Regions from separate parts of the Bradyrhizobium sp. 27S5 genome, predicted to be linked through region 1. Evidence: predicted binding sites of a transcription regulator. Region 1 holds the regulator's gene; each other region holds the start of a gene.
What was found. The regulator PhoB, encoded in region 1, activates phosphate uptake and scavenging genes when phosphate is short. The targets are predictions, from matches to a motif close to TGTCATNNANCTGTCAT.

Region 1 (7,760 bases):
CAGCCGGCCGCGCAGATCCAGCGCGCCGACCTCGAAGGCCAGCACGGCATCGTCGACAGGAACCGCTGACGGCGCGCGAACCGGCGCCTCGGGCGTGATTTTGATGTCGGGGGATTGTGAAACCATGGCGCTCTATCTGGGGTCTCGAACCATGAAATAAAGGGGCTTGCTAGGCACTCGTGTCCCGGACGCGGTGCAGCGTGCAACGCTGCTCCGCAGGGCCGGGACCCACACTGGGTCTCGGCATGGATCCCGGATCAGCAGCGCACCACGCCGCAAGAGCGGCGCGCTGCGCAGCATCCGGGAAACGCAGATATGCTCACGCGACCGCGTCGAAACACCAGGCCAGAATGCCCTTCTGCGCATGCAGGCGGTTTTCCGCCTCGTCGAACACCACGGATTGCGGCCCGTCGATCACCTCGTCGGTGACCTCCTCGCCGCGATGCGCGGGCAGGCAGTGCATGAACAGCGCGTCCGGCTTGGCGAGCGACATCAGCTTGGCATTGACCTGATAGGGCTTCAGCACGTTGTGGCGGTGCTCGCCCTCCTTGTCGCCCATCGACACCCAGGTGTCGGTGACGACGCAGTCGGCGCCGCGCACGGCGGCTTCCGGATCGGTGCCGAGCATGATCGGCGCGCCGGTCGCCTTGATCCAGTCGCGCATCGGCTTCTTCGGCGAGAGCTCCGGGGGGGTCGCGACATTGAGCTGGAACTTGAAGCGCTCGGCGGCATGTGCCCAGGAGGCCAGCACGTTGTTGTCGTCGCCGGTCCAGGCCACGGTCTTGCCCTCGATCGAGCCGCGGTTTTCCTCATAGGTCATGAGGTCGGCCATCACCTGGCAGGGATGCGAACGGCGGGTCAGGCCGTTGATGACGGGAACGGTGGCGTGGGCCGCGAGCTCGAGCAGCGCGTCATGGTTGAGGATGCGGATCATGATCGCATCGACATAGCGCGACAGCACGCGCGCGGTGTCGGCGATGGTCTCGCCGCGGCCGAGCTGCATCTCGGTGCCGGTCAGCATGATGGATTCACCGCCGAGCTGGCGCATGCCGACGTCGAACGACACCCTTGTGCGGGTCGACGGACGCTCGAAGATCATCGCCAGCGTCTTGCCCTCGAGCGGCTTCCTGCCCTTCTCATGGGCCTTCAGCTTCGCCTTCATGGCGGCGCCGGCGGACAGCATGTTGCGCAGTTCGCCGAGCGGCAGCTCGTTGATATCGAGGAAGTGACGGACCGGCTTGCTCATCATCCCGCCGCCTTCTTCGGCTGGGCCGCCGCTAGCGCAGAGCAGGCGCGCTCGAGCGAGCCGATCGACTGGTCGATCTCGGCCTCGGTGACGATCAGGGGCGCCAGGAAGCGCACCACATTGTCGCCGGCACCGACGGTGAGCAGCTTCTCGTTGCGCAGCGCAGCGACGAGGTCGCCCGAGGGCACCACGGCCTTGACGCCGATCAAAAGGCCCTCGCCGCGCACTTCCGCCAGCACGGACGGATAGCGGTCGACGACGGAAGCGAGCTTCTGCTTGAGCAGCAGCGACATCTTCTGCACGTGATCGAAGAAGCCGGGTTTCAGCATCACGTCGAGCACGGCATTGGCCGCGGCGACCGCCAGCGGATTGCCGCCGAAAGTCGAGCCGTGCGAACCCGGCGCCATGCCCTCAGCGGCCTTGGCGCTCGCCAGCACCGCGCCGATCGGGAAGCCGCCGCCGAGCGCCTTCGCCAGCGACATCACGTCAGGGGTCACGCCGGTGCGCTTGTAGGCGAAAAGATCGCCGGTGCGGCCCATACCGGTCTGCACCTCGTCGAATGCGAGCAGCAGGCCATGCTCGTCGCACAGCGCGCGCAGCGCCTTGAAGAACGCCTGCGGCGCCGAGCGCACGCCGCCCTCGCCCTGCACCGGCTCGATCAGGATGCCGGCGGTATGCGGGCCGATCGCCTTCTTCACCGCCTCGATGTCGCCGTGCGGCACCTGGTCGAAGCCGTCCATCGGCGGGCCAAAACCCTCGAGATATTTTGGCGAGCCGGTCGCGGCCAGCGTACCCAGCGTGCGGCCATGGAAGGCACCTTCGAAGGTGATGATGCGGTAGCGCTCGGGATGGCCCTTGGAGAAGTGATAGTGGCGGACCAGCTTGATCACGCCTTCCATCGCCTCTGCGCCGGAATTGCAGAAGAACACGAAGTCGGCAAAGCTCTGCTCGCACAGCCGGGCGGCCAGCGCCTCGCCGTCCGGGCTCTTGAACAGGTTCGACATGTGCCAGAGCTTGGTCGCCTGTTCCTGCAGCGCCTTGACCAGATGCGGATGCGCATGCCCGAGCGCGTTCACCGCAACGCCCGAGGTGAAATCGAGATAGCGGTCGCCGTTGGTTGCGATCAGCCAGGCGCCCTCACCGCGCTCGAAGCCGAGATCGACCCGGGCGAAGACGGGGAGCAGATGCGACGAGGCGCTGTTGGTCATGGCGTTCACTGCCGGTTTGAAGCCGACAATTGCCGGGCGGCTTGACGCCAGTGCAGCAACGGCCAGCTTCGGAAAACAAAACGGCCGCCTTTGCGGGCGGCACGTACAGGCATTCTATGCTGCGGCCAGTAGGTGTCAATCGCCAGAAGCCGGCCTTTGCCGGCCTTCCTGCGATGCGGAACGAGCGCAATCCGGAGCATTCCGGTGCGGTGGAAAAGCCTCATTGCAGTGCTTAACTTTGTGGGAACATGTGGACGCACGGCCGCGGACTCTTGCGCCAGAGTCACGCCATATTGTAGCGTTTGGCCTGTCGGGTACGACATCTCGTGCGGCAGTACTGGACCCTCTAAGTAGCCTTCGTGTCTCACGTAAACGTTCGGGCGCAAGACCGCGCCCGGCGAGGGCTAAGGGATTCTGGCCGCTGGGATTTTGACCCGGATTTGGCTCGCAGCGCCGCTCCAATGACTGGCCGGCGCGATGCGAAAGGAAGAATGCGATGACTGTATTGACCTGGTCCGACGATCGCGTCGAGCAGCTGAAGAAGCTCTGGGAGTCTGGCCTCTCGGCCAGCCAGATCGCCGCGGAACTTGGCAATGTGACGCGAAACGCCGTGATCGGCAAAGTGCATCGGCTCGGCCTCTCCGGCCGCGCCAAGGCCCCCTCCACGGCGGCACCGCGGCAGCGCAAGGCCCGCCCCGCCCAGCACATGATGCGGGTGGCGCGTCCGGTCTCGCGCGGTAACACCGCGCTGGCGCACGCCTTCGAGGTCGAGATGGAGCCCGATCCGATCTCCTACGACAACGTTGTGCCGATGAGCCAGCGGCTGTCGCTGCTCGAGCTGAATGAAGCCACCTGCCACTGGCCGGTCGGCGATCCCTCGAGCCCGGAATTCTTCTTCTGCGGCGGCAAGGCGCTCGGCGGCCTGCCCTATTGCGCGCACCATTCGCGCGTCGCCTACCAGCCCGCCGGCGATCGCCGCCGGCCGTCGGCGAAACCGCAGATCAAGTGAGCACTCGGGACACTGGCGTAGGACTGAAAAAGAAATCCCCGTGAAAGCGGGGATTTTTTTGTGGCTCGTCGCCCGGATGCATCACCGGCGTCGTCCCGGCGCAGGCCGGGACCCATAACCACGAATGGGTGTTGTTAGAAAGCTGTCTGGCCACTTGCCCATTGCGCCGGCCGCGGCGTATGGGTCCCGGCTTTCGCCGGGACGACGCCGTGTTGCGGCTTGTGAATGCCGCGCGGCCTTACGGCTGCGGCTCGGCCTTCGCGAAGCGGTCGTCGAGCGCGTAGCCGGCGCCGCGCACGGTGCGGATCGGATCCTGCTCGCGGCCCGGATTGAGCAACTTGCGCAGGCGGCCGATATGCACGTCGACGGTGCGCTCGTCGATATAGATGTCGCGGCCCCAGACGCTGTCGAGCAGCTGCTCGCGGCTGAACACCCGGCCGGGATGCTCGAGGAAGAATTCGAGCAGACGATATTCGGTCGGCCCGAGATCGATCGGGCGGCCGGAGCGCGCCACGCGGCGCTTCTCGCGGTCGAGTTCGATATCGCCATAGGTCAGCACGGTGGCAAGCCGCTCCGGGCTCGCACGGCGCAGCAGGCCCTTCACCCGCGCGAGCAGCTCGGGCACCGAGAACGGCTTGACGATGTAATCGTCGGCGCCGGTGGCAAGCCCGCGCACGCGCTCACTCTCCTCGCCGCGCGCGGTCAGCATGATGATCGGAAGCTGCTTGGTCTCGGGCCGCGCCCGCAGACGGCGGCACAGCTCGATGCCGGACAGGCCCGGCAGCATCCAATCGAGTACCACGAGGTCGGGGATGCGCTCCTTCAACCTGGTGTCGGCGTCGTCGCCGCGTCCCACCGTTTCGACGTCGTAGCCTTCCGCATCGAGGTTGTAGCGCAACAGCGTCGTCAGCGCTTCCTCGTCTTCGACTACCAGAATGCGTGCGCTCATCGGTCTAAGTTCTTTCTCTGTGGTGATCCGTTGCCCAAACGCAAACCGAAACACTCAACCCCTGAGCATATTCCCCGTGGAAACGGTTTGTCGCGACGACAATCCGGTTCCGCCGATGCGGATCATGCCCTAGTTGCCCGGCACCGTGGTGGCGAAATTGGTCATATCGCCCTTCGGACGCTTGTCGGTGATCTGCTGGCCCTCGATCATGTAGAACACGGTCTCGGCGATGTTGGTGGCGTGGTCGCCGATCCGCTCGATGTTCTTGGCGCAGAACATCAGATGGATGCAGAACGAGATGTTGCGCGGATCCTCCATCATGTAGGTGAGCAGCTCGCGGAACAGCGAGGTGCAGATCGCATCGACCTCCTCGTCGCCCTTCCAGACGTTCATCGCCGCCGGCAGATCGTGCGCCGCATAGGCGTCGAGCACCGACTTGACCTGAGACAGTACGAGGTCGGTCATGTGCTCGAGGCCGCGGATCAACTTCAGCGGCTGGAAATCGCTCTCCAGCGCGGCGACGCGCTTGCCCATGTTCTTGGCGAGGTCGCCGATCCGCTCGAGGTCGGTCGCGACGCGCATCGCGCTGACGATCTCGCGCAGGTCGATCGCCATCGGCTGGCGGCGGGCGATCGTCAGCACCGCGCGCTCTTCGATGACGCGCTGCAGATTGTCGATCTCGATGTCGGCGGCGACCACGCGCTTGCCCAGCGCGACGTCGCGGCGGATCAGCGCGTCGACCGACTCGGTGATCATGCGCTCGACGAGGCCGCCCATCTCGGCGACCAGGCGGGTCAACTCCTGCAGGTCGCTGTCGAATGCCTTGGCGGTATGTTCAGAAGCCATCGCTTGTCTCCTCAGCCGAACCGGCCGGTGATGTAGTCCTGCGTGCGTCGATCGCTCGGCGAGGTGAAAATCTTGTTGGTGTCGTCGAACTCGATCAGCTCGCCGAGATACATGAAGGCGGTCTTGTCGGAGACGCGCGCCGCCTGCTGCATGTTGTGGGTGACGATCGCGATCGTGTAGTCCTCGGAGAGCTCCTGGATCAGCTCCTCGACCTTGGCGGTCGAGATCGGGTCGAGCGCCGAGCACGGCTCGTCGAACAGGATCACCTCGGGACGCACCGCCACGGTGCGCGCGATGCACAGCCGCTGCTGCTGGCCGCCGGAGAGCGACAGGCCGGAGGCGTTCAGCTTGTCCTTGACCTCGTTCCACAGCGCGCCGCCGCGCAGCGCCTTCTCGACCCGGTCGTCCATCTCGGACTTCGAGATCTTCTCGTAGAGGCGGATGCCGAAGGCGATGTTCTCGTAGATCGTCATCGGGAACGGCGTCGGCTTCTGGAACACCATGCCGACCCGCGCACGCAGCAGATTGAGGTCGAGCTTGGGATCGAGAATGTTGGTCTGGTCCAGCATCAGCTGGCCGACCGCGCGCTGGCCTGGATAGAGGTCATACATCCGGTTGAAGATGCGCAGCAGGGTCGACTTGCCGCAGCCGGACGGGCCGATGAACGCCGTGACGCGGTTGGTGCCGAGCGTCAGGTTGATGTTCTTCAGCGCGTGGTGCTCGCCGTAATAGAAGTTGAGGTTGCGCACCGTGACTTTCGGCGGCGCTTCCGGCAGCGGCACCTGGGGAACGTGGCTCGCGGCAGTCGTGGAGACGGAAAGCTCGGTCATTTTGCGGCCCTTTCGGCACCAAGGATGCGCGCGCCGATGTTCAGCGCGAGCACAGTGAATGTGATGAGCAGCGCACCGCTCCACGCCAGCTCTTTCCAGTAGGCGTAGGGGCTCTGCACGAAGTTGTTGATGGTCACCGGCAGGTTGGCCATGGTCTTGGTCAAATCCCAGCTGAAGAACTGGTTCGACAGCGCGGTGAACAGCAGCGGCGCGGTTTCGCCGGCGACGCGGGCGGTCGCCAGCAGCACGCCGGTGATCAAGCCGGATCGCGCTGCACGATAAGCGATCCGCTTGATCACCAGCGAGCGCGGCAGGCCGAGCGCGGAGGCCGCCTCGCGCAGCGGATTGGGCACCAGCAGCAGCATGTCCTCGGTGGTGCGCAGCACGACCGGGATCACGATCACAGCGAGCGCGAGCGCGCCTGCGATCGCCGAGAAGCCGCGCATCGGCACCACGACCGCACCATAGATGAACAGGCCGATGATGATCGAGGGCGCGCTGAGCAGGATGTCGTTGATGAAGCGGATCACCGAGGTGAGCTTGTCGTTCTTGCCGTATTCGGCGAGGTAGGTGCCGGCGAACAGGCCGAGCGGCGCACCGATGCCGACGCCGATCACGGTCATGATGACCGAGCCGACGATGGCGTTGAGCAGACCGCCTTCGGTCGAGCCGGGCGGCGGCGTGTTCTGGGTGAACAGCTGCACGCTGAGGCCGGCGAGGCCGTTGTAGAGCAGCGTGAACAGGATCAGCGCCAGCCAGGTGACGCCGAACAGCGCCGCGCCGACGCAGAGTGCGCGGATGACGATGTCGCTGCGGCGGCGGGATTTGTAGATCGGGTTCATGGCGCTACTTCCCCGCCTTCGTTTCAAGCCGCATCAGCATCAATCGCGCGCCGGCGAGCACGAAGAAGGTCAGCACGAACAGCAGCAAGCCGAGCAGGATCAGGCCGGACTGGTGCAGGCCGTCGCTCTCGGCGAATTCGGAGGCGATCGCGGCCGAGATCGTGGTGCCCGGCGCGAAGATCGACGACGAGATGCGGAACGAGTTGCCGATGATGAAGGTCACCGCCATGGTCTCACCGAGTGCGCGGCCGAGCGCCAGCATGACGCCGCCGATCACGCCGACCCGGGTGTAGGGGATCACGACGCTGCGGACGACTTCCCAGGTGGTGCAGCCCATGCCGTAGGCGGCCTCCTTCAGCACCGGCGGCACGGTCTTGAACACGTCGACCGAGATCGCGGTGATGAAGGGCAGCACCATGATCGCAAGGATCAGCGCGGCGTTGAACAGGCTGAGATAGGACGGCGGGCCTCCGAACACCGCACCCAGCACGGGCACGCCTTCGAAGATCCGGATCATGAACGGCTGGAACGTGTTGGCCAGGAACGGGCCCAGCACGAAGAAGCCCCACATGCCGTAGATGATCGAGGGGATGCCGGCTAGCAGCTCGATGGCGATGCCGATCGGGCGGCGCAGCATTTGCGGGCAGAGTTCGGTGAGGAAGATGGCGATACCGATGCCGACCGGGATCGCGATCATCATCGCGATGACCGAGGTGATCAGCGTGCCGTAGATCGGGCCGAGCGCGCCGAGCACCGGCGGATCGGCCGAGGGTGCCCAGCGCTGCGTCCAGAGGAAGGCGAAACCATATTCCTTCATCGCCGGCCAGGCA
Region 2 (7,760 bases), 2.8 Mb from region 1:
ATGTGGGAAAACGACAGGCCGGGGAAACGCGCCTCAAGAAAGCGGTCGACCCGCATGTTGTTCTCGTCCGCCGTCACGACCACGGTCTGCACCTTGGTCGGCAACGGCGGTGGCTCGGCGACATGCTTCTCGGGCTCAGGCACGAACGGTTTGGGCGCACGCTGCTTGTCGCCAAGGCGCACCGCTGGCTTGCCGCCCGGACGATGCGCCGGCCCCCGCTCGGCCGCCGAGCCGCGATGGGGACGCGCACCCTTGGGACGCGCGCCTTTGGCGCGGTCGGCGGCTGGGCGGAGGGGTCTCTTGACGCGTCGGCTCATGGGGTTGCAACTCCGAAGTTAAGCCGTTGGGTAGCGCAAATGCCGCGAATCGTCACGGCGAAATCGGTATAAATCCTGCCACATCGGCCAGGTCCGGCCGCACACGGCAAGCGACGGAGAGCCCTGGAATGAGACTGGCGGTATCGGCTTTGGCGGCGGCCCTGATGCTGTCAGGCCCGGCGCTGGCCCAGGAGAGCCCGATGCCGGAAGAGCTCGCCTAGAAGCTGCTCGAACTCGGCCGCGTCGTCGAGATGCCCAAGACAGCCGCGCTCTACGCACCGCTGCAACAGAGGGAGCCCTATCAGGGCGTCAGGGTCGAGCGCGACGTCAAGTATGGCCTCGCCGACCGCCATCTGCTCGACGTCTTCACGCCGGACACAGCGTCGCCGCCACGGCCGGTGCTGATCTACATCCATGGCGGCGGCCTCATTGCCGGCGACAAGCGCGCACCCGGCAGCCCGTTCTACGACAACGTCATGCTGTGGGCCGCCAAGAGCGGCTTTGTCGGCGTCAACGCCACCTATCGCTTGGCGCCGGCGTTTCCGTGGCCGGCGGGCGCCGAAGACATGGGCGCGATCGTGCAATGGGTCGCGGAGAACATCGCGCTCCGCGGCGGCGATCCCAAACGCATCTTCCTGATGGGCCAGTCGGCCGGTGCGCTCCATGTCGCAAGCTATGTCGCGCACGGCGAATTCCACAAAGTGAAGGGCGGCGGCCTTGCCGGCACGATCATGGTGTCCGGCATCTACGATCTAACGGCCTCGCCGGCCGGCGACGCCGAGCTCGCTTATTACGGCTCCGACCCCTCGCGCTACGCCGAACGCTCCTCGCTGCAGGGCCTCGTTGCGAGCCCGATCCCGTTCCTGATCACCGCAGCCGAGCTCGATCCACCGCGCTTCGTCGAGCAATTCGAGCTCATGAAGCAAGCCAGCTGCAAGCGGCCAAGCGGCTGCGCCCGCAGCTTCATGCTGCCGCAGCACAGCCACATGTCGGAGGTCTATGCGATCAACACCCCGGACACGCGGCTGACGGACGAGATTTTGGAGTTCGTGAAGAGCGTGAAGTGAGGGGCTATTTGCCGCCCCGCTCCTTGCGCAGCCTGTCCCAGTAATCCAGCCGCTTGCGGATCTCGCGCTCAAAGCCGCGGTCGGGCGGATCGTAAAAAGTCTGGCGGCCCAGCGCTTCCGGGAAATAGTCCTGGCCGGAGAACGCGTCGGGCATGTCGTGATCATATTGATAGCCGGAGCCGTAGCCCTCCGACTTCATCAGCTTGGTCGGCGAATTCAGGATGTGCTTTGGCGGCAGCAGCGAGCCGCCCTGCTTTGCGGTCTGCATCGCCGCGCCGAACGCAGTGTAGACCGCGTTCGATTTCGGCGCGGTGGCGAGATAGACCACGGCCTGCGCGATCGCGAGCTCGCCCTCGGGCGAGCCCAGGAAATCATAGGCATCCTTGGCGGCGTTGCAGACCGCCAGCGCCTGCGGATCGGCAAGCCCGATGTCCTCGACCGCCATGCGCACCACGCGCCGCGCCAGGAACAGCGGATCCTCACCGGCATCGAGCATGCGCGCGAGATAATACAGCGCCGCATCCGGATCGGAGCCGCGCACCGACTTGTGCAGCGCCGAGATCAGATTGTAGTGACCGTCGGCCGATTTGTCGTAGATCGGCGCGCGGCGTTGCAGGATGTCCTGCAGCTGCTCGGCGTTGAACACCTCGCCCTTGCGCGCGGCGCGCCAGACCTCCTCGGCGAGCGTCAGCGAGGCGCGACCGTCGCCGTCGGCCATCCGCACCAGCACGGCGCGGGCTTCCGCATCGAGCGGCAGGCTCTTGCCCTCGACCTTCTCGGCATTGGCGAACAGGCGTTCGATCGCGGCGGTATCGAGCGAGTGAAACACCAGCACGCGGGCGCGCGACAAGAGCGCCGCGTTGAGCTCGAACGACGGATTTTCGGTGGTGGCGCCGACCAGCACCACGGTGCCGTCCTCCATCACGGGCAGGAAAGAATCCTGCTGCGCGCGGTTGAATCTGTGCACCTCGTCGACGAACAGCAGCGTGCCCTTGCCGGTCTCGCGGCGGGCGCGCGCGGCATCGAACGCCTTCTTCAAGTCGGCGACACCGGAGAACACCGCGGAGATCTGCTCGAAATGCAGCTCGGTGGCGTCGGCCAGAAGCCGCGCCACCGTGGTCTTGCCGGTGCCGGGCGGTCCCCAGAACACCAGCGAGCCCAGCGTGCGCGTCTCCAGCATGCGGGTCAGCGCACCGTCGGGCCCGAGGATGTGATCCTGGCCGACGACGTCGGCCAGCGTACGCGGGCGCAGCCGGTCCGGCAGCGGGTGCGGCGCGTCCTGCTCCATCCCCGCCGCAGCGAACAGGTTGCTGGCTTCCCGCGGTTGCTTTGGGCTCACTTGGGGCTCATCCGCCGAGCGTCACGTTGATCTGCTGGCCGCCGCGCACCAGCGTGATGCGCCAGACCCGCGTCCCCGTCTTCGATGCCTTCTCGAGGTCGCTGGTCCGCGCGATCTTCTCGTTGTTGACGGCGAGGATGATGTCGCCCTTCTGGAAACCGACATTGGCGGCGGTGCCGTCATCGGCAAGCTCGGTCACCACGACGCCCTCGGCGCCGGCGTCGAGATGCAGCTCGTCGGCCAGCGCCGGCGAGATGTTGGCGACCCTTGCGCCCTGGAACGGCGAGCGCGCGGTCAGCACGATCTCGTCGCGGTTGGTATCGGGCGCGGTCTCCAGCGGCACGGTGAGTTTCACCGGCTTGCCGGCGCGCTGCACCTCGATCTCCGCGCTGCCGCCGAGCGGGCGGGTCGCGAAGCGATAGTCGAACGCGTTGGGATCGTCGATCGCCTGGCCGTCGATGCCCACGATCAGGTCGGAGAGCTTCAGCCCGGCCTTCGCCGCCGGGCTGTTCGGCGCGACATTGGCGACCAGCGCGCCGGTCGGCAGCTTCAGCCCGAGCGTCTCGGCGATCTCCGGTGTGACCGCCTGCAGCCGCGCGCCAAGCCATGGCCGCTTCACCGCCTTGCCACCGCCCTTCGCGGAGGCCACCACCACGCGCACCATGTTGGCGGGGATCGCAAAGCCGATGCCCTGCGAGCCGCCGGAGCGCGAGAAGATCGCGGTGTTGATGCCGGCGAGCCGGCCGGTCATGTCGACCAGCGCGCCGCCGGAATTGCCGGGATTGATCGCGGCATCGGTCTGAATGAAGAATTGATAATCCGTGATCCCGACTTGAGTGCGCGCCAGGGCCGAGATGATGCCGTGCGTCACGGTCTGGCCGACGCCGAACGGATTGCCGATCGCCAGCACGACGTCGCCGACCTGCAGCTGGTCGGAGTTCGCGAAATCCAGCGTCGCGAATTTCTCCTTGTTGGTCCCCTTCAGCCGCAGCACCGCAAGGTCGGTGCGGCTGTCCTTCAGCACGATCTCGGCCTCATATTCGCGCTTGTCCGCGAGCGAGACCTTTACCTGGTCGGCGCCCTCGATCACGTGATTGTTTGTGACCACGAGGCCCGAGCCATCGACCATCACGCCGGAGCCAAGCGAACGCTGCATCTGCTCGGGCTGCTGCCCGGGCACGCCGAAAAATCGACGAAAAATAGGATCGTCCAGGAATGGATTGCGGTTCTGCACGGTCTTGGCGGCATAGACATTGACCACCGCCGGCTGCACCCGCTGCACGATCGGCGCATAGGACAGCTGCAGCTCGGCCTGCGAGGACGGCACGCGGCGGTCCTGGGCCGCGGCCGGGCCGAGATTCCCGATGAAAGCCAACGTGCACAGAGCGGATAGGGCAGCAAAGCGGGCGGGTCGGAGCATTCTCACCTCTCGTGGAAAACGCCGGAATATAGGCGTGTTCGCCGGGCAATTGAAGGGCGCCGGGCCCGATAACTGCCCCCCGCCGCCGCGGTGCAAAACCCGTGGCAGCCGCGTTGAAGCGCGCCCCCAAACTTCTATGATGACTGTCATCTCACTGCGCCGCTCCGCTTGTTGCCCGCGGACAACAAGCGGAACTGCGATGCTAGGCAGCGCTGTCGTGCGTCAGTCACGATCAACTCCTAGGACGTTTCAGTGAGTGAGTGGGGACTTCAAACACAACAGGGGTGCACAATGAGTGCGACAAAAGTTGGTGCAATCGCCATAGGGCTGGCCGGGGTGCTCGCCGCCTCACCGGCCTACTCGCAATCGGCCGGAGGCGGCAGCGATGCGGAGATCGCGCTGCTGAAGCAGCAGCTGAAGATGCTCGAGCAGAAGCTCGACAAACTGCAGAAGCAGACCAATGCCAACACCGCGACCGCAGCCAGCGCAAACGCCAACGCGAAGGCCGCGGACGCCAAGGCCGCGCGGGTCGCAACCGCCAATGCCGCCATCCCGGTCAAGGGTCCAGTCGCGCCTTCGGGCGTCGTGGTGACATTGCCGAACAACCGGCCGACGATCTGCACCGCGGACGAACAGAACTGCATCGCGATCACGAGCCGCATCCACTGGGATGTCGGCGGTTACGACTATCGTCCGAACACCGCGGGCACGTCGCCGCAGAAGCTCGACAGCGGCGAGAATCTGCGCCGCGCCCGCATCGGCGTGATCGGCAAATTCTTCGGCGACTGGAATTACGCGCTGATCTACGACTTCGGCGGCTCGTCGGACGGCTTCGGTGGCACGGCGGCGGGATCGCTGCCCGGCGGCGGCACCTCCGGCGTCGAGAATGCCTATCTCAGCTATACCGGCTTCAAGCCGTTCGGCGGCAAGATGGCGATCGAAGGCGGCATCATGGATCTGCCCTGGACGCTCGACGAGTCCACCAGCTCCAACGACATCCTGTTCATGGAGCGCGCCTCGGCCGGCATCATCGCGCAGAACGTTGCGGCAGGCGACTTCCGTTCGGCCGCCGGCACCCGCTGGTGGAACGACCAGCTCTGGCTCGGCGGCTATGTCACCGGACCGACCACCGGCCAGATTCACTCGGCGTCCAGCGTCACCCCGCCCGGATCATCGGAGCAGTATGGCGCGGTCGTCCGCGTTGCCGGCAATCCGATCAGCGGCAAGAACTATTCGGTGCATATCGGCGCCGATGCGGAATGGCTGGTCCAGCCGCCGCGCAATCTGGTGACGCAGGCGCAGACCCTCACGCTCAGCGACCGGCCCGAGCTGCGCATCGATCCGACGACGCTGATCTCGACCGGTGCGATCGCCAACGTCTCGGGGGCGCAGGTCTACGGCGTCGAGGCGGCGGCGACCTATGGTCCGTTCATCGCACAGGGCGAGTACTACTGGTTCAATATCGACCGCACTGCGAATACCGGGCTGCCGCCGTTCGGTGCGTCGAGCCTGAAATTCGACGGCGGTTACGCGCAGGTCGGCTATGTGCTGACCGGCGAGAACCACGCCTACAACCCGGCAACGGCCTCCTATGGCGGTATCAAGCCGCATGATCCGTTCTCGCTCGCCAGCGGCGGCTGGGGCGCCTGGGAAATCGCCGGCCGCGTCAGCCAGATGAACCTCAACGATCAGATCGGCCAGGCGGTCGGCATCGCCGGTGGACGGCAGACCGTCTACACCGCGGCGCTGAACTGGTACGTCAACAACAACGTCCGCTTCATGCTGAACTACCTGCACGGCGACGTCGCCAAGCAGGCGTCGGCGACTTCGACTGCGGATGTCGGCTCGAAGTTTGATGCGGTCGCGCTGCGCACGCAGGTTGCGTTCTGAGACGATCCGATTTGTCGTCAACAAACAGACGGCCGGGGCATCGCTCCGGCCGTTTTCATTTGAGCGTTCGTTTGACGCGTTTTCTTGACACGAACCGGCCCCCGCTTCGCCCGAAAGCGCTCAAGCCGCGCGCTTCGGCTTCTTCACAATGACCTCGGGCGCCGGCGCGCAGGACAGCCGCTCCTGATGGCCCTCGCCCCACGCTTTCAGAATATCGATCACCGGACGCAGGCTCTCGCCGAGTTCGGAGAGCGTGTATTCGACCCGCGGCGGCACTTCGGCATAGACCTTGCGGATCACGAGACCATCGTCCTCGAGCGCACGCAGCTGCTTGGTCAGCATGCGCTGGGTGATGCCGGGCATCCGCCGCCGCAACTCGCCGAAGCGCTGGGTGCCGGCCTGCAGATGATACAGGATCACGCCCTTCCATTTGCCGTCGATCAGGTCGAGCGCCGCCTCTACGGCGCAGCCCGGCCGGCGCGCAAAATTCTTCCGTTTCATCGGTATTTTCCCAATAGTATACAAACAGGGACTAGTTCCCTGAATTTACAGTACTTGCCAAATGGACGCCAGCGCGACAGTTATCACGGCAGGCAATCGCCCATTACGGAGACCAGGCATGAAGGCCGTCGGATACCAAAAATCGCTGCCGATCGAGGCGGCGGACTCGCTCGTCGATTTCGAGATCGCCAAGCCCGAGCCGAAGGGGCGCGACATCAGGGTTGCGGTGAGGGCCATCTCGGCCAACCCGGTCGACTACAAGGTGCGCAAGCGCGCGGCGCCGACCGACGGCGGCTACAAGATCCTCGGCTTTGATGCGGCCGGCGTGGTCGACGCGGTCGGGCCCGACGTGTCCCTCTTCAAGCCCGGCGACGAGGTGTTTTACGCAGGCTCGATCCTGCGCCAGGGCACCAATTCGGAATTTCATCTGGTCGACGAACGCATCGTCGGCAACAAGCCGGCATCGCTGTCCCTCGCGCAAGCGGCCGCCCTGCCCCTGACCTCGATCACCGCATGGGAGCTGTTGTTCGACCGGCTCGGCGCCGTGCCGGGCAAGAGTCTCGACCCGCGTACGCTGCTGATCACCGGCGGCGCCGGCGGCGTCGGCTCGATCCTGATCCAGCTTGCCCGCCGCCTCACCGGCCTCTCGGCCGGAATCGCAAAAATGGTGCCTCGATCTCGGTGCGCATGCGGTGATCGATCATTCGCAGCCGATGAAGGAGCAGATCGAGAAGCTGAAGCTGCCGCCGGTCGGCCTCGTCGCCAGCCTCACCTTCACCGATCAGCACTACAAGTCGATCGCCGACTTCATCGCACCGCAGGGCAAGTTCGGCCTGATCGACGATCCCTCGGAGTTCAACGTCGCCGCGTTCAAGGGCAAGGCGGTCTCGGTGCACTGGGAATCGATGTTCACGCGCTCGTCGTTCCAGACGCCTGATATGATCGCGCAGCATCATCTTCTCAACGATGTCGCCGACCTCATCGACAAGGGCGTGCTGCGCACCACGCTCGATCAAACCTTCGGCACCATCAATGCCGCCAACCTGAAGCGCGCCCATGCCCTGCTGGAAAGCGGCAAGTCGCGTGGCAAGATCGTGCTGGAAGGCTGGTAGGCGCCAAAGCGTAGGGTGGGTTAGCCGAAGGCGTAACCCACCATCTCTCCCAGCGAAGGCGGCGGGTTACGCTGACGCTAACCCGCCCTACGCCCTCGCGAGACTTCCCCACAG
Region 3 (7,760 bases), 3.3 Mb from region 1:
AGCCCCTCGCACGAGCAGATCCGCGAGGGCGTCGCGGTGCTGGCCGAGGTGTGCCGCAAGGAGTTCGGCGTGCCGGCGCGGAGCAGCAATGTGGAGAAGCGCGGCTAATTGAACGCGTCAGGCTGCAGCCGCGCTATCGGTTCACCTCTCCCCAACGAGGAGAGGTGATCGAGAGACCGAGTCACCGCACCGAAAACGGCGCCTGATACGGCCGGCCGAACGGGACACCGTTGACCACGGTCTGCACGGGCTTCAGCTGCAGATTGCCGTCGCGCTTGTTGTTGCGGGTGTCGACGAAGGTGACCGGGCCTTCGACGAGGTCCATGATCGCGACGTCGCCGGGCGCGCCGCGCTGCAGCGTGCCGATCTTGGGGGCGCGTTTGATGATCCGCGCCGGCACCGAGGTTGCCATCGCCACCACCTGATCCAGCGAAGAGCCCATCGCCAGGAACTTGCTCATCACGTTCGGCAGGAACGGGATGCCGGGCGAGTTGCCCGAGAAGACGTGGATGTCGGAGGAGATCGTGTCGGGCGTGCAGCCCGCCGGAATGGCGATCTCCGCCACCGTGAAATCGAAGCTGCCGCCGCCATGGCCGACATCGAACAGCACGCCGCGCTGCTTGGCTTCGAGCGCCGCCGGCAGCAGCTTGCCGTCCTGCACGATATTGGTGAAGGCGCCGGACATGTTCGGCGCGCCGGAATAGGCGTGGGTGAGGATGTCGCCCGGCCGCAGCAGATCGAGAATGTCGGACATTAGCTCCTTGGTCTCGACGCCGCCGATATGCACCATCATCCGCGCCGGCCAGCCGCACATTTCGCAGGCCTGGATGGCGCGCTTCAACGGCTCGATGCCGTGCTTGAAGATGACGTTCTCCGACATCCGCACCTTGACCCCGATCAGGAAGTCCGGGTTCTCGGCAAGCGCCATCGCGCAGGCTTCGACCTGGGCGTTGTCGATATTGTAGAGCTCGGCCACCGGGAAGGCCGACAGGCCGTTGTTGGCGATATGGAGGAAAGCGTAGATCCGCGCCCGCGACTGCGCCACGATGAAGCGCCGCAGCGCCGCGAGGTTGTTGACGCCGGCATCGCCGGCCGAGACCACCGTCGTGGTGCCCTGGAATTGCACCAGCTCGTCGGCGGGAATGCCGATCGCCGACCCGTACGGATAGACGTGACAGTGCAGGTCGACGAGGCCCGGCATCACGAGCTTGCCCGAGGCGTCGATGGTTTTGGCGGCACGAGCGGCCGTGATCTCGTCTTCGATTGCCTCGATGATGCCCCAGCGGATGCCGATGTCGCGCTTGCCGCGCAGCGACTGGCTGGGATCAATCACGTCGCCGCTCTTGATCACGAGGTCGAACTTGTCGTCCGGCCCCATCGCCGCAAAGGCCGGCCCTGCGATGACGGCGGCAGCGGCCGATCCTGAAACTTTCAAAAAATCCCGGCGCGAAAATCCGCTCACGGCGACGCCCCCCAGTATGATTTTTATGGCGCGATGATGCGTCGGACGCGGCCCTTAGGCAAGGCCATCGAAGCGACGCGCAGCGCTCATCCATCGATTGTGCGCGACAACACGCGACGCACAGCAGCAACTGCAATTGCCTGAACAACCGTTCAGAAAACTCCTCCGTTTCCTCAGGAACGTTTCGATGCCTGTACGGTTTCCTCCACGCATCATTGAGGAGGATGAAATGAAAAAATTTGGCTTTGTTCTTGCGGCTGTCGGTGCGCTTGCAGTGGCCGTTCCGTCGATCGCGAGCGCCGAGACCGTCGTGATCAAGCGCGGCGGCCACCATCACTGGGATCGTGGCTGGGGCGCGCGCGCCGAGATGCGCCATGACCGCGGAATGCGCCATGACCGTGGCTGGCATCGCGGCTGGCACCACGACCATGACCGCACGGTGGTCATCAGGCGGGATCGCTACTAAATCGACAGACGGAAAATGGCTCCTCGCGGAGCCATTTTCTCTTTCTACGTTCTCATCAAATATCCGCCGGGCTCAATCCCACGCCGGCGCAAATCCTGGATTGACGCAGCGCATGTCCTTGCGCAACGCAGCGATCGCCTTGCGGTCGTCGTCGTCGAGCCTGACCTTCAGCGCATCGAGATTGGCCTTTTGGCTTTCGGCGCGCGAGGCTTTCGGGATTGCCGCAACGCCGTCCTGGTCGAGCAGCCATTTCAGCGCCACCTGCGCTGCGGTCGCATCATGCTTCTTGCCGATCTTTGCAAGGGTCTCGTCGGTGGCGAAGCGGCCCTGGGCCAGCGGACAATAGGCCACCAGCGGGATCGATTTCGCGGCGAGATATTTGCGCACCGGCGTCTGATCCAGCATCGCGTGGTATTCGATCTGGTTGCAGGCGATCGGCGCCTTGATGTCCTCGACCACGGTCTTGAGCAACGCGGTGTTGAAATTGGCGACGCCAATCGCCCGGGTGCGGCCCTCCTCCTTCAGCTGCATCAGCGTTTCAAACACCGCCGGCAGCTTCATGCTCCGCGACGGCCAGTGCACCAGATAGAGATCGACATGATCGAGCCGCAGCTTGTTCAGGCTGGTGTCGAACGCCTTGCGGATCGCGTCCGGCGCCAGGTTCTCGTGCCAGACCTTGGCGGTGACGTGCAGGTCCTTGCGCGCGACGTTCGCGGCCGCGATCGCCGCTCCAATCGCCTCTTCATTGGCGTACATTTCGGCGGTGTCGATATGCCGGTAACCGAGCCCGAGCGCGCTCTCGACCGCCGCACGGCAGGCGTCGCCCTGCATGCGGAAGGTGCCGAGCCCGAGCTGCGGCAGGTGGATGCCCTGTGTCTGCAGATTTTCCATGGATAGCTCCTGACGCGTGGGGCGCCGATGCCATCGACGACGTCACGCCAGCAAATTGTCTGGAAGGAATGAAATTGGCAGAACTGCCAAGCCACAGTGTGCCCGCAAATTGCCCTCTCCGGCAAGGCACCCATCATCAAGATGTCGCGATGGGTCTAAATGTGTTCCGCCATGATCTGGCCGGGCCGCGCGTCCGACCGTGGTTCGATGTCGACTGACCAGAGGTCGTGGTTGTCGACGTCCTTCAGCGTCACCGTCATCACAGAGGTCGTGCCGTCGATGTCGACGCGGCCGAAGAATTGCAGGCCGAAGCACGGCGCGAGATTGTCGCCCTGCTCGGCCGAGCAGCCCTTCTGGTACATCGCCTTGGGGCCAAAGGTGTTGTCGAGCTCGCCCGGCGACCAGGTGCCGGCATGCAGCGGACCGGAGACGAACTCCCAGAACGGCTCGAATTCCTGAAACACCGCGCGGTTCGGATCGTAGTGATGCGCGGCGGTGTAGTGCATGTCGGCGGTGAGCCACACCGTGTTGCGGACACCGGCGCGCTTCATGAATGACAACAAATCGGCGATCTCGTGCTCGCGCCGCGCGGGCGGGCCGTCGCCGAGCGCGACCGCATCCAGGCTGACCAGGCCGATCGGCAGATCCGCCGCGATCACCTTCCAGACAGCATCCGACGCCACCAGTTCGCGCTTCAGCCAGGCGAGCTGGCTCTCGCCGAGGATGAATGCCTGGTCCGGATCGCCCTGCCTGTTCCAGCTGGAATCGCGATAGGAGCGCATGTCGATGATGAAGACGTCGAGTAGCGGCCCATAGGGGATCTTGCGATAGACGCGGCCGTCGCGCTCCGGCATCAACCGCATCGGCATGAATTCATGGAAAGCGCGGCGCGCCCGCGCCACCAGACGCGAGGTACCGTCGGTATCATAGCCGGTGGCGTCGGCGGTGCCGACCGGCGACCAGTCGTCGGCCACCTCGTGGTCGTCCCACTGCGCGAACATCGGCACGTCGGCGTGGAATGCGCGAAAATTCTCGTCGAGCCAGTCGTATCTGTAGTTGCCGCGAAACTGGTCGAGGCTGTGCGCGACGACGGATTTCTCCTCAGTGACGATGTTGCGCCAGATCTCGCCGTTCGGCAGCGTCTGCTGCGGCGGCACCGTGCAATCCGCATAGATGTGGTCGCCGGAATGGATGAAGAAATCCGGGCGCTCGTTGAGCATGGTGCGGTAGCTGCGCAAGCCGCCGCGCGCGGGGTCGATGCCCCAGCCCTGCCCGACAACGTCGCCGGACCACACGAACGAGATCGAGCGCCGGTCGACCGGCGCGGTGCGGAAATGCCCGACACGGCTTTCGCCGGCGGTGCCGTCGCGATCCGCGAAGCTGATGCGATAGAACAGGTCCTGGCCCGGCGGCAGCCCGTCAAGCAGCAGCTTTGCGGTGAAGTCGCGCTCGGGCAGCGCATCGGCGGATGCGGTGCGCAGGATCGTGGCAAAGCTCTCGACGCTAGCGCATTCGATCTGCATCCGCGCGGCGCGATCGGCGCGGGCCCAGATGACAGCGGAATCGCTCGCCACATCGCCGGACTGGATACCCGCGATCGCGGGACGATCCGCAGCACGGCTCAGATAGGGTTTTGCGAGCGAGCCCAATCCCGCCAGCGCAGCCGTCGAGGCCGAGCGCACCAGAAGCTGACGCCTTGTAGGGCCTCGTCCCCTCGCGGAGATCGCTGTCGGCATCGAATAACCTTCGTCGAATCGCAACGAAGGTTTTGCCTGCGCCGTTTGACTCCGCCCTTACGGTTTCTTGACTCTCCGCCGACGGTTTTGCGACGGCGGGATGACTCGGGGGAGATGGAAACACCGGCGCTTCAGAGCCAAATCCAAACCCGTCATCCTGAGGTGCGAGCGGAGCGAGCCTCGAAGGATGAATCGGCCAAGGACGGCGCCGATTCATCCTTCGAGACGGCCGCTTCGCGGCCTCCTCAGGCTGACGGGTTTGGATGTTGGCGCGTGGATCAAAACGAGGAAGTGGCGCCTCTCACCGCCGCCAGTTGCAGATGCCGCCGGTGCGGCACGGCCAGGTCTGGATCCGTGTGTCGCGCGCTTCCGCATCGAGCGGGTTCGCGTGCCGCCGCGCGAGCCTGGCGCGGGCTGGCGCAGGCGCCGCCGCGCGCTTCCGCTCAGGCTGCGCCGTTACCCTGGCCGTCCGGGCGGCCTTCTGTGATGCGACCTTCGGCTGCTCGACCATCGGCTCGACATTGGCACGCTGATCCGGACCGTGGTCGGTCTTCGCCTCGACCGGAACCGGCTCGAACTGCGCCGGCGGCCCGAGTCGCTTCGGCGACAGCACTGCCTGGGAAAGATCGAGGCTGAAGAACTCGCTGGGGCGGTACTCGTCAGCCAGCGCCACGCCACCCACAGCCAGGCACGCGGTACAAACGATTGCAACCAAAGCGCTTTTCAGGACCATCAAAGGGCCTCCTGAAATCACTCGAATAGAACAGCCATCATGTAGGAGCCCGGCCGCGCGAATCCACCCCGCTGTTGCGGGCAGGGTTACCGATCAACCGAGGCGGCCGTGGAAAGTTCCCGCGGCCCGCCGCCTGCCCTACTCGGCCGCCTGCGCCAGCGGCTGGCCGATCGCGCGCTCCAGCCGCGCGCATTCGGTGCGGTAGCGGGCGACGTTGCCCTCCTTGATGTGGCCGTAGCCGCGCACGAGGTCTGCAGCCTTGGCCAGCGCCACCAGCCGCGGCAGGTCGAGCGGCTTCGTGCCGTCGAGATGACGCAGGATCATCGCCGAATACTCGATCGGCAGGGCACGCTCCATCTTGCGCTCCGCGGTATAGCCGAAGATGTCGAACGCGGTGCCGCGCAGGCCCTTCAGCCCGGCCAGCAGGCCGAACGCCTTGAAGATCCACGGGCCGAACTCGCGCTTCTGCAAACGCCCGGTGACGGGATCGCGCTGCGCCAGCAGCGGCGGCGCCAGCAGGACCTTCAAACCGGAATTGCCCTCGAACTGCTCCTTCAAGGCCTTGCCGAACTCGCCGTCCGAATAGAGCCGCGCGACCTCGTATTCGTCCTTGTACGCCATCAGCTTGAACAGGCCCTTTGCAAAGGCCTCGGTCAGGTCCTGCGAGCCCGGCGCGGCCGCGGCCTCAGCGGTGCGGACGCGCGCGACGTCGTCGAGATAGCGTTTTGCATAGGCCGCGTCCTGATAGTCGGTGAGGAATTTGGCGCGGAACGCGATCGCTTCGTCGAGCGTCTTCTTTGCCGGCGCTGTGCCTGCGCTCTTGAAGCGCGCGGCGCTGACCACGCGTTGCAGATCATGCGCGGCAAGCCGACCCCAAGAGAACGCGGTCTTGTTCATCTCGATCGCGGCGCCGTTGAGCTCGATCGCCTTCAGGATCGCATCGAGCGACAGCGGGATCGCGCCGCGCTGGAACGCAAAACCGAGCATGAAGGCGTTGGTCGCGATGCTGTCGCCCATCAGGGCGGTCGCAAGCCCGGTGGCGTCGAGGATGTCGAGATCATCGGGCCGCACCGCGCCGTTCAGCGCGTCGCGCATCGCACCAGCCTCGAAATCGATATCGGGATCGATCACGAAGCTCGCGGTCGGCAACAGATCGGCGTTGACGACGGCCCGGGTGACGCCGCGCTCGGCGCGGCTCAGCGCCGGCACGCTGGTGGCCACGACAAGGTCGCAGCCGAGGATGAGATTGGCATTGCCGGGCGCGATGCGGACCGTGGTCAGCATGTCGGACGCCGGCGCGAGGCGGACGTGGCTCATGACTGCACCGTTCTTCTGCGACAGGCCGGTGAAGTCGAGCGTCGAGCAGGCGAGACCCTCGACATGCGCGGCCATGCCGAGCAGCGCGCCGATGGTGATGACGCCGGTGCCGCCGATGCCGGTGATCAGGATGTTGTAGGGGGCGGCAAGCGCAGCCGCAGGCGGCGTCGGCAGGTCGGCGAACAGCGCCTTCGGATCGGCGGCGGTGCGGTCCGCCTTGCGCAGCTTGGGATCCTGCACCATCACGAAGCTCGGGCAAAATCCCTCGATGCAGGAGAAATCCTTGTTGCAGTTCGACTGGTCGATGCGGCGCTTGCGGCCGAGCTCGGTCTCCAGCGGCTGCACCGAGACGCAGTTCGACGCCACCGAGCAGTCGCCACAGCCTTCGCAGACGCGCTCATTGATGAAGACGCGCTTGGCCGGATCGGGGAACAGCCCGCGCTTGCGGCGGCGGCGCTTCTCGGCGGCGCAGGTCTGGTCGTAGATCAGGACGGTGAGGCCCTCGATCTCGCGCAAGGTCCGCTGCACGGCATCGAGCTCGCGGCGATGGTGGATGGTGGCGCCGGACGGGAAATAGTTGGCGGGATATTTGTCCGGATCGTCGGAGACGATCGCAAGCCGCTTGGTGCCTTCGGCCGCGACCTGGTGCGCGATCTGCGACACCGTGAAGCCGCCCTCGGCCGGCTGGCCGCCGGTCATCGCGACCGCGTCGTTGTAGAGAATCTTGTAGGTGATGTTGACGCCGGCCGCAGCAGCGGCCCGTAGAGCTAAAAGCCCGGAATGGGTGTAGGTGCCGTCGCCGAGATTCTGGAACACGTGCTGTTCGCTGGTGAACGGCGCCTGCCCGATCCAGCTCACGCCCTCCGCGCCCATATGCGAGATGGTCTGGGTGTTGCGGTTCGGCACCGACAGCGCCATGCCGTGACAGCCGATGCCGGCCATGGCGCGGCTGCCCTCGGGGATCTTGGTCGACGAGTTGTGCGGACAGCCCGAGCAGAAATACGGCGTGCGCTGCAGCTTCGCGGTGCCCGTGCCCTCGACTGGGCGATCGAACGCCTCGAGCTTTGCCAGGCGCTGCTCCAGTAACGGACTACGGTGGCCGAGCTTGCGCAGACGCGCGACGACGGCCGCCGCCACCATGGTCGGCGTCAGCTC
Region 4 (7,760 bases), 3.3 Mb from region 1:
TCCGTGACAACCGGCGCGCTGGCGTGAAACTTCAGCCAGCGGGCGACATCCGGCGCCGCCGACATCGCCGCGTCGAGCCAGATCGGCGTGTCGTGATCGAACAGCGTCAGCGCGATCGCAGCCGCGCCGCGCATCATGCCGGCGGGCGTGCCTGCGCTCGCCGCAACGCGCTGCACGCTGCCCGGACGCGCCATCGCCTCCATCACGGAACGGAAGGTTGATTGCGCCGACAGCACCTTGTCGGCAAAGCCTGCGGGCATTTCGGCAATCGTCGTCATTGCATCACCCCTCACCGCGCACCATCGTGTAGAAATCGACCCGCGTCGCCGCGGTCTCGGCGGCCTTGCGGGCGCGTTCGGCGTTCATGACCGCACGCAGCGGCGCGATCACCTTCGCCTCCACCTCGCCGGACAACTCCGTCGACTGCACCATGGCGTCACACAGCGCGATCATCTGCGCCTTCTGCGCATCGCGGCCGAGCGTGTAGCCGAAGCCGACCTCGCCGGTCGCAAGCCGCACCGCCGCGCGCGACACCGTCGCCTCGCCGAGATTGAACGGCGCGCCGTCGCCGCCGATCCGCCCGCGCAGCATCACAAGGCCGTTCTCCGGCTCGCGCAGGTTCTCATGCGCGGGCACCGCGATCGCCGCGAGCCGGCCTGCGATCTCGGCAGCGGCGGCGTGCGCCAGCACCGTCATCGCGGCCTTGCGCTGGGCCTGTTTGCTGTTTGGTCCGGTCGAACTCATGGGCAACCTTGCTTGCATCAAGTTGTCTATGATACTAGACAACTTGATAGCCGAGCGCCATGACTGCTTCGTGACAAACCGACGATTTCTGGTATCACCGCGCCATGAGCATGCAGGAAAGTTCCGGCGTCGCCTTGTGGCGGCAGGTCGCCGACGGCATCGAGCGCGGCATCGCTGACGGCCGCTTTGCCGCGGGCGAAAAGCTGCCCGGCGAGATGGAGATCGCCGAGACTTACCGGGTCAACCGCCACACCGTGCGGCGGGCGCTCGCCGCATTGGCCGAGCGCGGCCTGGTGCGCGCCGAGCGCGGCAGCGGCACCTATGTCGAGGCCCAGCGCCTCGCCTATCCCCTGCGCTCACGCACAAGATTTTCGGAGATCGTCGGCGCCGGCGGCCACGAACCGCGCGGCCAGCTGATCGAGGCCGGCGAGGATATCGCCAACCGCGAGATCGCGCGTGAGCTCGGCCTGAAGATCGGTGCGCGGCTGATCCGGATCGAAGCGGTGCGCCTCGCCGACCGGACGCCGATCTGCGTCTCCACCACATGGCTGTCGGCCGAGCGGTTTCCCGATGCCGGCAGCGTGTTCGCCAACGTGCACTCGATGACGAAGCTGCTCGGGCATTACGGCGTCAGGGATTACCACCGCGCCTCGACCCGGATCACCGCGGCAATCGCCGATGCCACTGATGCCGCGCGACTCGATCTGCCGCTGGGACGGCCGGTGCTGGTAGTCGACGCAACCGACGTCGATATGCTGGACCAGCCGCTGGTGACCAAACGCTCGCGCTTCGCCGCCGAGCGCGTGGAGTTTCTGGTCGAGAACGGTTGAATGTGCCGCCACACTGGCGGTGCACCTCTCCCCTTGTGGGAGAGGTCGGATCGCATCGCCAGATGCGATCCGGGTGAGGGGTATCTCTCCGCGAACACATCGGCTTCTGATTTCGCTGAGAGATACCCCTCATCCGGCGCCGTAGCCGATGCCAAGGCATCGGCGTCCTTCTAGAAGACGGCGGCCAAAGGCCGCCTACGCCACCTTCTCCCACAAGGGGAGAAGGATGATTGAGCGCGCGGCGAGCTAGGCCACCGCCCTTTGACCAATAATCGCAAAGCGTAGCTTGCTCGAGATGAAGTCGATCGCCGCGACTGCGATCAGGATCATCAGGATCAGGAACGACACCTTCTGCCATTCCAGCACCCGGATCTGCTCGGCGAGTTGTAGCCCGATGCCGCCGGCGCCGACGATGCCGATGATGGTGGCCGAACGCGTGTTCGACTCGATGAAATAGAGCACTTGGCCGGCGATCACGGGCAGCACCTGCGGCAACAGGCCGAAGCGGATTTCATGCAAGCTATTGCCGCCGGAGGCGCGGATACCCTCGACCTGCTTGCGGTCAGCCGCCTCGATCGCCTCGGAGAACAGCTTTCCGAACGCACCGAAGTCGGAGACCATGATCGCGAGCACGCCGGCAAACGGGCCGAGTCCGACGACATTGATCCAGACCAGCGCCCAGATCAGCGTGTCGACGCCGCGGATCGAATCCAGGAAGCGGCGCACCGGGAAACGGATCAGGTTCGAGGGGATGATGTTGCGCGCCGCCAGCAGGCTGACCGGCAGCGCCAGCACCGCCGCAAGCGTGGTGCCGAGCAGCGCGATCGACAGCGTCTCGCCGAGCGCCTGCATGTAGAGCGAGAACGACGCGCCGGGATTCGGCGGGATCATCAGCATGGTGATCCAACCGAGCTGGCTGAGGCCCGCGATCAGCCTGGACGGCGAGAAGTCGAGATCGACCAGGCCGTACACAAAGACCGCAAACGCCGCCACGATCATGGCCGGCAACGCCAGCCGCGCCGCGGCGGGCCGGTTGAATGCGTCGGGATATTTGGTGCGCAGCGCGCCGGTGTCCGGCTTCGGCAGCTGGCTCATCGCCGCGTCTCCTTGCCGAACAGCCGGCCGCGCAGCCAGCCGGTCGAGATGTCGATGATGAAGACGGTGATGATGATGGTGACCAGGATGGCGCTGACGTCGGAATAGTAGAACTTGCGGATCGCGACCACGAGCTCCTGGCCGATGCCGCCGGCCCCGACAAAGCCCATCACCGAGGCTTCGCGGACGTTGATCTCGAAGCGCAGCAGCGCGTAGCTGGCATAGCCCGCCGACACCTGGGGCAGGACGGCAAAGCGCATGCAGGACAGCCAGCTCGCGCCGGTGGAGCGGATGCCCTCGACCGGCTTCATGTCGGCGTTCTCGACGATCTCGGCGAACAGTTTTCCCAGCGCGCCGGTCGAGTGGATCGCAATCGCCAGCACGCCGGCCATCGGTCCGAGGCCGAACGCGATCACGAAGATCAGCGCGAACACGATGCCGGGCACCGTGCGGGCGAATTCAAGCAGCCGGCGTACCGTGAAGCGCAGCCACGGCGCCGGCGAGGTGTTCTGGGCCGCGAAGAAATTCAGAGCGAAGGCAAACACCGCGCCGGTCAGCGTGCCGACATAGCTGATCAGCACGGTCTCTCCGAGCATCCTCAGCCATTTCTTCCAGCCCCAGAACCATTCGGGAAAATCGGTCCACACCCGTGCGCCCGATTCGAGCGTCAGGATGCGGTCGAAATAGCTGACGAAGTTGCCGAAATAGGTGAACAGCGTGCGCAGGTTCACTTCCGCGCCGAACGCGGCGATCACCAGGGCCGCGCAGAATACTGCCGCCGCCAGCGCGGCCTTCAGCCGCTTGCGCGAGACCGACCTGCGGTAGGCCTCTTCCAGCATTGCCAGTTGCTGCGCCGGAAGAATGGATACGGCGGTCGCCATCGACGCGTGCCAGTCCGGTTCGGAGTTGAGAACAAAGGCCGGGCTGTCAGGCCCGGCCTCGTGACGTCAGGCGAACGATCAGCTCGCCTTCTTCTTGCGCAGAGCGTCGACGAACTTGATCAGCTCGATCGTGCCATCCCAGTCCTTGGTGGTGGCGGGATGGAAGCCCTTCTTCTGGCCGTCGGAGAGACGGTCGAACGCGGCCTTGTCCTTGGTCGGGGCTTCGAAGAAGGCCTTCGCGATCGCAGCCTTCAGGTCCTCGGGCAGATCGGCGTTGTACGCATAGGGTCCGTTGATGATCGGCGCCGACTTGTGGATGATGCGGAAATCGTCCTTCTTCATCGCCGAGCCGTCGGCGTTCTTCAGCATGCCCTTGGTCAGCATCTGCGCCAGCGTCGAATCGTCGTCGCTGGTCCACTGGTTGGCGGCCATGTCGACGGTGCCCTGCGCCAGCGCCAGAACCGCGTTCTCGTGGCTGCCGGTAAACACGACCTTGCCGAAATAGGTGTCGGCGTCGGCGATGCCCATCTTGTCGAGCTCGAAGCGCGGCACGTTGTTGCCCGAGGTCGAGTTCGGATCGACCAGGCCGAGGTTCTTGCCCTTCAGATCGTCGACGCTCTTGTAGGGGCTCGAAGCCTTGACGAAGAACACCGAGTAGTAGCCGGTCGAACCGTCGGCGTTGATGTCGTTGGCGAACGCGTCGGTCTTGACGCCGGTCAGGCGCGCGCGCGCGAACGAGGCCGAGCCGTAGCTGGCGATCTGGATGTTGCCGGCGCGCTGGCCTTCGATGACGGCGGCGTAGTCATTGGCGATGCGCAGCGTGACCTTCACGCCGAGCTCCTTCGACAGATACGCAACGAACGGCGTCCAGCGCTCGGTGACGCCCGAGGCGTTCTCCGCCGGCACCACCGCGAAGGTGAGCTCCGGATATTTTGCCTTCCAGTCCTGTGCGGATGCGGAACCGGTGAGCGCCAGCGCGGCGACGCCGGCCAGAATGATGCGACGAGTGAACATGGCTACCCCTCTTTATTATGGTTGCACCTGTTGGCCGGGCAAAATGCCCGGCCATTCAGATCGGAAAACGCGCGACGCTCAAGCCGCCGCTGCGGTGCCGAGTGCCGGAACGGACGCGCCGTCGGGCGCGGGCATTGGCGCGCCGCCCATGACGTCGTTGGCCTCGAGGTCGTAGAGCTCGCGGGCGATATGATCGGTCAGCGCCGCCGGGGCGCCGTCGAACACCACGCGACCCGCCGCCATGCCGACCAGGCGATCGCAATAGGTCCGCGCCAGGTCGAGCGAGTGCAGGTTGCAGAGCACGGTGATGCCGAAATGCTTGTTGATGCGCAGCAGGGCATCCATCACGATCTTGGTGTTGCGCGGATCGAGCGAGGCGATCGGCTCGTCGGCGAGGATGATGTCGGGCTCCTGCACCAGCGCGCGGGCGATCGCGACACGTTGCTGCTGGCCGCCCGAAAGCTGGTCAGCGCGCTGCGCCGCGAGTTGGGCGATGTCGAATTGATCGAGCGCGGACATCGCGAGCGCCCTGTCCTGCTCCGGCCAGGCTTGCGCCAGTGAGCGCCAGGACGGGATCTGGGCCAGCCGGCCCATCAGCACGTTGGTCAGCACGTCGAGACGGCCGACAAGGTTGAACTGCTGGAAGATCATCGCCGAGCGCGCCCGCCACTGCCGCAGCGCCTTGCCGCGCAATGCAGTCACGTCGGTTCCTTCGAACAGGATGCGGCCGGAGGTCGGATCGGCGAGACGGTTGATCATCCGCAACAGGGTCGACTTGCCGGCACCGGAGCGGCCGATCACACCGACAAAGCTGCCCGGCGCGATCGAGAAGGATGCGTTGTCGACTGCGGCTTTTGTGCCGAACCGGCACGTCAAACCTTCCACCACCAGCATGTAATGCTCCAACCGCGCCGTGTTGGGCCATCGCTATCCCCGGTGTTTTACAGTTATGTGACGCGACGTTGCGGTGCGGCGATCGTCCACACCCGCTCTTTTGCCGTCATCGTGACGTCATGATGTTGTCATCAAGCATCCCGATGACGAGCGCGCATCTCCCTGAACGCCAACGATTTACATGAATTGCGGAGGCCCTGATGGCCGGAAAAACACTCTCGGTTGTGCCGACCATCGACCCGACTGCGTCGGTCCGCGAGAGCAAGCTCGGCAAATATACCGAGGTCGGTGCGCGCACGATCCTGCTTGAAGTCAGCATGGACGACTATTCCTACGTCGTGAACGACAGCCAGATCACCTACACTTCGATCGGCAAGTTCTGCTCGATCGCGGCGATGACCCGGATCAATCCCGGCAACCACCCGATGCATCGCGCGACGCAGGCGCATTTCACCTACCGCGCCAGCGCCTATTTTCCCGGCGAGAGCGACGACACCGACTTCTTCAACTGGCGACGTGCGCATCACGTGCATATCGGCCATGACGTCTGGATCGGTCACGGCGCGATCCTGCTGCCGGGCCGCAACATTGGAACCGGCGCTGTTGTTGCCGCCGGCGCGATCGTGACCAAGGATGTGCCCGCCTACACCATCGTTGCCGGTAATCCGGCGCGCCCGGTGAAGCGGCGCTTCTCGGAAGCGGTCGCGAATCGTCTCGCTGCGCTGGCGTGGTGGGACTGGGATCACGAAACACTCCGCCGTGTCCTGCCCGACTTTCGCAAGCTCGCGGTGGAGGAATTCCTCGACAAGTATGAGGCCGAGGCCGTATCCCAAGCACAGGCCAAACAACGGAGTGCCGCATCGTGACGGACATTTTCATCGAGGGCGGACGCACGCTGGTTGACGGCGGATTGGTCGAAACCTCGCTGCGGACCGCAGGCCGCGATATCGGCGCGCTCGGCGCCGAGCAAGGCCGCGCCGCGCTTCACATCAATGCCGGCGGGCTCTTGGTATTGCCCGGCATCATCGATCTGCACGGCGATGCGTTCGAGCGGCAGATGATGCCGCGCCCGGGCGTCGACTTCCCGACCGACGTCGCGCTTGTTGACAGCGACCGGCAGGCGATCGCCAACGGCATCACCACCGTGTTCCACGGCACGACCTGGTCGTGGGAGCCCGGCCTGCGCAGCGCGGAGAACGCTCGCAAGCTGCTCGATGCGATCGAGGCGCTGCGGCCGCTTCTCGCCGCCGACACGCGCTTCCATTTGCGTCACGAGACCCACAATCTCGACGCCGAGGCCGAGATCATCCAATGGCTCACCGAAAGCCGCATCGACCTGTTCGCCTTCAACGACCACAGCAACGTCAAGCCGAAGAAGCGCAACCAGCTGGCCGAACGCACCGGGCTCTCCGTCGAGGCCGTCAACGACATGCTCGACCGGGTCGTGGCTCGCCGCCCCGAGGTGCCGGCCTCGATCGCAAGGCTGGCCTCCGCGGCGCGCGCGGCTGATATCCGCATGCTGTCGCATGACGACAACAGCCCGGCGATGCGTCAGGAGTTTCGCGCGCTGGGCGCGGCGATCGCCGAATTCCCCGTCAACGAGGAGACCGCGCGCGATGCCGCTGATGCTGATGACTTCATCGTGTTCGGCGCGCCCAATGTGGTGCGCGGCGGCAGCCACACCGGCTGGACCAAGGCGTCCGACATGATCGCCAAGGGCCTCTGCTCGGTGCTGGCGTCGGATTATTACTATCCGGCGCAGCTGCTCGCAGCGTTCCGCCTCGTTGCCGACGGCATCCTGCCACTCGCCAGGGCGTGGGACCTGATCTCGTCGGCGCCGGCGCGCGCCGCAGGGCTCACCGATCGCGGCATGCTCGCCGCAGGCCGCCGCGCAGACATCATCGTCGTCGACGACAAGGTGCCGCTGCGGCCGCGCATCGTCGCCGTGATATCAGCTGGACGGCTGGTGCATCTGGCGGATGCAAGCTGCCTCGTTCACTCGCTCGCGCCGCGCAAGACGGTTGCGGCGGCATAGTCAGGCTCTATTCTGCTGCCATGGCCCCCACTCCGCGCTACGCGATCTACTATGCGCCGTCACCCGACAGCGCCCTGCACCGCTTCGGCTCGAGGCTGCTCGGCTGTGACGCCGTGTCTGGCGACGATCTGCCGTTTCCCGATGGCGTCACGCCCGATTGGCGCGAGGTCACGGAGGACCCGCGCAAATACGGCTTCCACGCCACGCTGAAGGCGCCGACCGCGCTTGCCGACGGCAGGAGCGAGGCCGAGCTTCTCGGCGCCTGCG

Region 2: a site for PhoB is predicted at 4,357-4,373, ahead of WDM24_RS24815 (OprO/OprP family phosphate-selective porin). Genes of this name have one in related genera too.
Region 3: a site for PhoB is predicted at 4,645-4,661, ahead of WDM24_RS10940 (alkaline phosphatase D family protein). Genes of this name have one in related genera too.
Region 4: a site for PhoB is predicted at 5,574-5,590, ahead of phnC (phosphonate ABC transporter ATP-binding protein). Genes of this name have one in related genera too.

Annotation. Positions count from the first base shown of each region.
Region 1 is NZ_CP147714.1:8,089,846-8,097,605, forward strand. It holds gene WDM24_RS38100 (Hsp33 family molecular chaperone) at 1-126, opposite strand, end outside; gene argF (ornithine carbamoyltransferase) at 320-1,246, opposite strand; gene WDM24_RS38110 (aspartate aminotransferase family protein) at 1,246-2,454, opposite strand; gene WDM24_RS38115 (GcrA family cell cycle regulator) at 2,951-3,463, shown strand; gene phoB (phosphate regulon transcriptional regulator PhoB) at 3,702-4,412, opposite strand; gene phoU (phosphate signaling complex protein PhoU) at 4,542-5,258, opposite strand; gene pstB (phosphate ABC transporter ATP-binding protein PstB) at 5,270-6,088, opposite strand; gene pstA (phosphate ABC transporter permease PstA) at 6,085-6,930, opposite strand; gene pstC (phosphate ABC transporter permease subunit PstC) at 6,935-7,760, opposite strand, start outside.
Region 2 is NZ_CP147714.1:5,268,500-5,276,259, forward strand. It holds gene WDM24_RS24795 (RluA family pseudouridine synthase) at 1-317, opposite strand, end outside; gene WDM24_RS24800 (alpha/beta hydrolase) at 569-1,384, shown strand; gene WDM24_RS24805 (replication-associated recombination protein A) at 1,389-2,723, opposite strand; gene WDM24_RS24810 (DegQ family serine endoprotease) at 2,731-4,143, opposite strand; gene WDM24_RS24815 (OprO/OprP family phosphate-selective porin) at 4,435-6,033, shown strand; gene WDM24_RS24820 (helix-turn-helix domain-containing protein) at 6,154-6,534, opposite strand; partial or broken gene WDM24_RS24825 (zinc-binding alcohol dehydrogenase family protein) at 6,653-7,646, shown strand.
Region 3 is NZ_CP147714.1:2,301,602-2,309,361, reverse strand. It holds gene WDM24_RS10960 (PLP-dependent aminotransferase family protein) at 1-108, shown strand, start outside; gene WDM24_RS10955 (amidohydrolase/deacetylase family metallohydrolase) at 182-1,462, opposite strand; gene WDM24_RS10950 (hypothetical protein) at 1,692-1,928, shown strand; gene WDM24_RS10945 (aldo/keto reductase) at 2,001-2,819, opposite strand; gene WDM24_RS10940 (alkaline phosphatase D family protein) at 2,975-4,555, opposite strand; gene WDM24_RS10935 (hypothetical protein) at 4,857-5,288, opposite strand; partial or broken gene WDM24_RS10930 (indolepyruvate ferredoxin oxidoreductase family protein) at 5,427-7,760, opposite strand, start outside.
Region 4 is NZ_CP147714.1:2,276,387-2,284,146, reverse strand. It holds gene phnH (phosphonate C-P lyase system protein PhnH) at 1-278, opposite strand, end outside; gene phnG (phosphonate C-P lyase system protein PhnG) at 283-744, opposite strand; gene phnF (phosphonate metabolism transcriptional regulator PhnF) at 849-1,574, shown strand; gene phnE (phosphonate ABC transporter, permease protein PhnE) at 1,821-2,669, opposite strand; gene phnE (phosphonate ABC transporter, permease protein PhnE) at 2,666-3,550, opposite strand; gene phnD (phosphonate ABC transporter substrate-binding protein) at 3,629-4,564, opposite strand; gene phnC (phosphonate ABC transporter ATP-binding protein) at 4,643-5,458, opposite strand; gene WDM24_RS10815 (chloramphenicol acetyltransferase) at 5,659-6,324, shown strand; gene WDM24_RS10810 (alpha-D-ribose 1-methylphosphonate 5-triphosphate diphosphatase) at 6,321-7,493, shown strand; gene WDM24_RS10805 (DUF1045 domain-containing protein) at 7,514-7,760, shown strand, end outside.